2 regions of the Nonomuraea polychroma genome follow, and region 1 is predicted to be linked to the other one. Evidence: riboswitches for the same ligand, from Rfam matches in the RefSeq annotation. Region 1 holds a riboswitch; the other holds the start of a gene.
The links. Region 1 has a riboswitch for cobalamin ahead of EDD27_RS26445 (ribonucleoside-diphosphate reductase subunit alpha). Riboswitches for the same ligand answer to the same signal wherever they lie in the genome.

Region 1 (3,200 bases):
CGGACAGGGTCTCACGCTTGAACACGTTGGACACCTGCGGCTCGATGCACTCGTAGCAGCCGGCGATGGAGGCGATCGTGGCGGTCGGCGCGATGGCGATCATGAGCGAGTTGCGGAGACCGTTGATCGCGATCTTCTCTCGCAGGGCGTCCCAGGGAGGGGTGCTTCCCACGTAGTGGTCCGGGTGCAGGACTCCCCCGGCCGCACGGGTGTCGGCGTACGACGGGTGCCTGCCGCGCTCGGCGGCCAGGTCGGCCGAGGTGTCGTACGCGGCCAGCGCGATCTCCTCGGCGATCCGCGTGGACAGGGCGAGGGCCTGCGGGGAGTCGAACGGGAGCCGCAGCGTGAAGAACACGTCGGCCAGGCCCATCACGCCGAGACCGATCGGCCGCCACCGCTTGTTGGCCGCCTCGGCCTCAGGCGTCGGATAGAACCCCAGGTCGATGGTGCGGTCGAGGAAGCGCACCGCGGTGCGGACGGTGCGGCGCAGCCGCTCCCAGTCCATGTCGGCGCCGGCGAGGCGCCCCGTGAGGTGGGCCGCCAGGTTGATCGAGCCGAGGTTGCACACGGCGGTCTCGGCGTCGCTGGTGACCTCGAGGATCTCGGTGCACAGGTTCGACAGGTGGATGACGTTCTCGGGGCGGGCGGTCTGGTTGGAGGTGCGGTTGGCGGCGTCCTTGAACGTCATCCAGCCGTTGCCGGTCTGGGCGAGAGTGCGCATCATGCGGCCGTAGAGGGTGCGGGCGGGGATCTGCCGGACATACCGCCCGGCGGCCTCGTAGGCCCGGTACGCGGCCGTGAACGCCTCCCCGTACAGGTCCGTGAGGTCGGGCACCTCCTTCGGGTCGAACAGCGACCAGACCTCGTCGGCCTCCACCCGGCGCATGAACTCGTCGGGCACCCAGTTGGCCAGGTTGAGGTTGTGGGTGCGGCGCGCGTCCTCGCCCGTGTTGTCGCGCAGCTCCAGGAACTCCTCGATGTCGGCGTGCCAGGTCTCCAGGTAGACGCAGGCCGCGCCCTTGCGCCGGCCGCCCTGGTTGACCGCCGCGACCGAGGAGTCGAGGGTACGCAGCCACGGGACGATGCCGTTGGAGTGGCCGTTCGTGCCCCGGATCAGGGAACCGCGCGAGCGCACCCGGGTCCAGGAGATGCCGATGCCACCGGCGTACTTCGACAGCCGCGCCACCTGGCCGTACCTGTCGTAGATCGACTCCAGCTCGTCGCGCGGCGAGTCGAGCAGGAAGCACGACGACAGCTGCGGCCGGCGGGCGCCGGAGTTGAACAGCGTGGGCGAGCTGGGCAGGTAGGACAGCGTGGACATCAGGGCATAGAGCTCGGCAGCCTCCCCGACCGTCTCCGACAGCCCGCAGGCCACGCGCAGGAAGAAGTGTTGCGGCCGCTCCAGCACGGCCCGCGTCTCGGGGTGGCGCAGCAGGTAGCGGTCGTAGACGGTACGCAGGCCGAAGTACTCGAACCGGCCGTCGGCCTCCTCCCCCACCAGCGCGTCCAGCTCGGCGGCGTGCGCGGCGACGAACGCGGCCAGCCCGTCCTGGATCAGCCCGGCCGCATGAGTGGCGGCGATGGACTCGGAGAACGACCGCACCCCGTGGCCGGCCGCCTCGTCGGCGATCTCCTCGGCCAGCAGCCGGGCGGCGACCCGGGAGTTGGCCGGGTCGGCGATCACCCGTGCCGCGGCCTCCTCGATGGCCAGCCGACGGTCGATCTCAATGACCTGCGTCACGTGCTCTCTCCTCGCGAGCTCATCCCCGTGAGGGCACGCGAGAGCATGGCGGGTCCCCGTCGCTCCCGGCCCTCCCTCGAGGCCATGGACACTGCATGCCGCTGGCAGGTCTTCGGGCTCGCGGGCGCGCTCAACAGCTCCTACTGGCCGTCGCTTCCCAGATCGCTCCAGTGCTCATGACGGCGGTCGTTCCCGCTCACCGCTGCGGGGCAGCCCCGGAATCGCACCGGGTTCCCTTTTGCTCCGCCTCCGGGGAGGCGAACCAGCGACGACCAGGATCCTACATCTAGTGGCCGTTCCCGCAACTACCCCAGCATGTTGTGGCTTTGGTCGTGTCCACCAATCCGAGATCCCGCAGGACGGCGCGGGTGCGCGCCACCTCGGAGGCGAGCCATCGTCTGAAGTCGTCGCCGCTGAGCGGGATCGAGATCCAGCCGCTCGCCCGGCAGGCGGCCTGCCAGCTGGTCGAGCCGGTGACGTCCTCGCACATGCGGATGGCGGCCTCGCGGCTCTCGTCCGGCATGTCGTCGGGCCCGAAGGCGGCCGTCCAGTCGGCGAAGTCCACGCGTACGCCGGACTCCAGCAGCGTCGGCACGTCGAGGTCGGGCACGCGGACGGCGCAGGAGACGGCCAGCGCCCGCACGCGGCCCTTGCCGATGCTCTCACGCCAGTCCGCGAGCAGCCCCGCGCCCGCCGCGACCTCGCCGGACAACAGCGCGGCCGCGACCTCCTGACTGCCCGGGTAGCCGGTGTAGTCGACCTGCCTGGTGTCCGCGCCGAGGCCCTTGGCGATCAGGCCGAACAGCAGGTGGTCGGGCGCCCCCTGCGGCCCGCCGGCCAGCAGCGTCTCTCCCGGCCGGGCGAGCAGATGGGCGCCGAACTCGTCGAAGTCCTTGAAGCGGGAGTCTCCGGGAACGACCACGACCTCCACGTCACCGGCCAGCCTGGACAGCGGGGTGGCGGTGTAGAGCGGCGTCTGGCCGTGGTTCAGCTCGGCGGCGGCCAGTGCGGGCAGGCCGGTCAGGGTGATCTTCGTGCCGGCGCCGGTCTGGTAGCCGGAGGCGCGGGCCGCGCCGGCGAACGCCTGCCCGACCCGGTCCCAGCGGCGGCCGGCCGGGTTGATGGAGAACTCGCTCCGCAGCCCCGGCGCGCCACCGATGAAGCGCTCGGTCCCGCAGCCGGCCGCGCACGCGACCACGCCCAGTCCCCATGCGAAGAACCGCCGACGGCGCATGTGCCTCTCCTTCGCGTACGCCTCCTTACTCCAAGTTATTCACCCATTACAGAGAGATGCACACGTACGCGTTGAGATCACGCCGGGGACAGAACCCGAAATGTAGCGATTTATTCGCTCAAATAGCCGCTTTTCTCGCGACGCCCGCCATAAGTGACGACGGAAGGGACCAGTCCCCCACCAGTTTGGGTCGGTCAGGACGCCAGTCGACGGCTTGTACGAGCC
Region 2 (3,200 bases), 4.4 Mb from region 1:
GCGCCCGCTTGGACTCGGCCGCGCCGATGAACCCCACCGGGATCCCGAGCACGGCGGCGGGCCTGCCCGCGCCCTCTGCGACCAGCTCCAGCAGCCGGAACAGCGCGGTCGGCGCGTTGCCGATCGCCACCACAGCGCCGTCGAGGCGGTCGCGCCAGAGCTCCAGTGCCGCGGCGCTGCGCGTGGTGCCGAGCCGCTCGGCCAGTTCCGGCACGCCGGGGTCGCTCAGTGTGCACACCACGTCGTTGTCCGCGGGCAGCCTGCGCCTGGTCACGCCGGAGGCGACCATCTGCGCATCGCACAGCACGGGCGCTCCACCACGCAGCGCCTCGCGGGCCCGGACGACGACCCCCGGCGACCAGTCCAGGTCGGCGACGAGGTCGGTCATGCCGCAGGCGTGGATCATCCGTACCGCAACCTGCGCCACCTCGGGCGGCATCCCGGTGAGGTCGGTCTCGGCGCGGATGGTCGCGAACGAGCGCCGGTAGATCTCGGCGCCGTCGCGGAGGTAGTCGCTCACTGCTGCCTTTCCTGGTATCCGTCGCCGGTGGCGATCATCTGGACGACCTGGCCGCGCGGCAGCCCGCAGCGCCGCTCGCAACCGGCCCAGTGCACGGGTGTCGCCGGAGGACTGTCAAGGGCCGCCACCCAGCGCCGCGCGTCTTCTTGCACGTCGGCCAGCGACTTGGCGCAGCCCGGACGGCCGGTGCAGGCGCTCACGCCGACCCAGGGCGACGCCGGGTCGGTGACCAGCCCGGCCGCCTCCAAGCTCCGCGTCACCCCGTCGGCGCCGGCAGGCGGCACGTCAAGGAGCACGATGGTCCGCCACGGCGTGAACCGGATGGGCACGCGGTCACAGGCCACGTCAGCGATGGTGCGTGCCTGTGCGGCGGACAGCCGTCCGAGCGGCACCACGGCCTCCAGCGCCACGCGGCCATCACGCTGATCGATGCGCCCAGCGCGCTGCGCAGGCACGGCGGGAAGGGGCGTCGTGGCACGGTCTCCGGCAGCGCCGAGCCGGGCCGCGATCCGGGCCGGCCCGTCCGCCAGCTCCCCGATCCGCCAGGCGGCCCGTTCTCCTCCGGAGCTCTCCCGTTCGTCGAGGAACGCCTCGGCGGCGGCGATCATCCGTCGGACCGCCACATCCGCCCCCACAGCGAGCCCGGCATCCACCCCCGCCAGCAGCAGCCGCCCCTTCGCAGCGCCGGGGACGAACGTGACGTCGGCGCCGAGCCCAGGCATGTCGCCGGTGCCGTCGTCCACCGCGAACAGGAACCGTCCCGGCAGCCCGGCCAGGCGGGGCAGCGCACACAGTGTCCGGTCCAGCGCCTCCACCAACGGCTGGGTGTCGAGCAGCCCCGCGCGCCCGCGCCCGCCGAGCGGCGAGGCCACGATGTTGCGCACCCGCTCGTGCGCCGCCGACGGCAGCAGGCCGGCGGCGGCGATCCCCTCGGCGAAGGCGGCGGGCGAACGCAGGCCACGCACCTGCACGTTCGCCCGGGACGTCAGCTCGATCACGCCCGAGCCGAGGTCGGCCGCACCGGCCGCCACCGTGCGGAGCTGGGCGGGTGAGATGGCGCCGCCGGGCAGGCGAATCCGGGCCAGCGCGCCGTCGGCGGCCTCGTGCACCTGTAGCGCCCCCGGACAGGCATCAGGGCGCACCCGTCCGGAAAAGTCGGCTATGGACACGATCAGGATGGTAACGCCACTTCTGGCGGGAGTCGCTCCTGTCGTAGGCTCCTCGATAGGCGATGGCAAGGGAGGAAGCCGGTGCGAATCCGGCGCGGTCCCGCCACTGTGACCGGGGAGCGAACCCCACCGCAGGCCACTGCCCGGCGACGGGTGGGAAGGCCGGGGTGAGCGCTGATCCGGGAGTCAGGAGACTCCAGCCGTCGCGACACCCGCGACCGGGGCGAGGACCCCGAGGGAGGATTGCGTCGTGCCTGGCGACAGCCGTACCGTCCTGCTGCTCTCCACCTCCGACACCGACCTGCTGAGCGCACGCGCCAGCGGCGCCGCCTACCGGTTGGGCAATCCGGCCCGGCTGGCGGCCGAGGATCTGCCCGCCCTCCTGGAGGGCGTCGACCTGGTCGTGGTACGCCTGCTCGGCGGCCGGCGCGCCTGGGAGGAGGGCCTGGATGCGCTGCTGGCCGGCCCTCGTCCGGTGGTGGTGCTGGGCGGTGAGCAGGCGCCGGACGCCGAGCTGATGGAGCTGTCCACGGTCAGCGGCGGCGTCTGCGCCGAGGCCCACGCCTACCTCGCCCATGGCGGGCCGTCCAACCTGACCGAGTTGCACGCGTTCCTGTCGGACACGGTGCTGTTGACCGGACGGGGATTCGCGCCGCCGGAGCGCACGCCCTCCTGGGGGCTGCTGGAACGCGGCGCACGGCCCGGGCCGGGACCCGTGATCGGTGTGCTCTACTACCGCGCGCATCACATGGCCGGCAACACCGCGTTCGTGGAGACGCTCTGCGCGGCCGTCGAGGAGGCCGGGGGGCAGGCGCTGCCGGTCTTCTGCTCCTCCCTGCGCACCGCCGAGCCCGAGCTGCTCGACACCCTGCGCGCCGCCGACGCGCTGGTGGTGACCGTGCTGGCGGCGGGCGGCTCGCGCCCCGCCACGGCGAGCGCGGGCGGGGACGACGAGGCGTGGGACGTGGGCGCGCTGGCCGCCCTGGACGTGCCGATCCTGCAGGGGCTCTGCCTGACCACCAGCAGGCAGGCGTGGGAGGAGAACGACGACGGCCTGTCGCCGCTGGACGCCGCCTCGCAGGTGGCCATTCCGGAGTTCGACGGGCGGATCATCACGGTGCCGTTCTCGTTCAAGGAGATCGACCCCGAGGGGCTGACCGTCTACGTCGCCGACCCCGAGCGGGCCGCCCGGGTAGCGGGCATCGCGGTACGGCACGGGCTGCTCCGGCACACCCCGCCTGCCGAGCGCCGCCTGGTCGTGATGTTGTCGGCGTACCCGACCAAGCACTCCCGTGTGGGCAACGCGGTCGGCCTGGACACCCCGGCCAGCACGGTGAGGCTGCTGGCCAAGCTCGCCGAAGCGGGCTACGACCTGGGCGAGGGCTTCCCCGGGGTGGCCGAGCAGGACGGCGACGCGCTCATCCACGCGCTGATCGCGGCCGGCGGCCAGGACCAGGACTGGCTGACCGAGGAGCACCTGGCGGGCAATCCGGTACGCATCTCCGCCGCCT

Region 2: it holds a riboswitch for cobalamin, as region 1 does, so the genes downstream of both, cobN (cobaltochelatase subunit CobN) here and EDD27_RS26445 (ribonucleoside-diphosphate reductase subunit alpha) in region 1, are expected to answer to the same signal.

What each region holds. Positions count from the first base shown of each region.
Region 1 covers NZ_SAUN01000001.1:5,791,074-5,794,273, forward strand. Annotated here, with positions in the region: gene EDD27_RS26445 (ribonucleoside-diphosphate reductase subunit alpha) at 1-1,741, opposite strand, end outside; cobalamin riboswitch at 1,828-2,023, opposite strand; gene EDD27_RS26450 (tripartite tricarboxylate transporter substrate-binding protein) at 2,028-2,975, opposite strand; gene EDD27_RS26455 (SAM-dependent methyltransferase) at 3,094-3,200, opposite strand, start outside.
Region 2 covers NZ_SAUN01000001.1:10,178,280-10,181,479, forward strand. Annotated here, with positions in the region: gene EDD27_RS47270 (precorrin-8X methylmutase) at 1-520, opposite strand, end outside; gene cobG (precorrin-3B synthase) at 517-1,689, opposite strand; cobalamin riboswitch at 1,723-1,903, shown strand; gene cobN (cobaltochelatase subunit CobN) at 1,940-3,200, shown strand, end outside.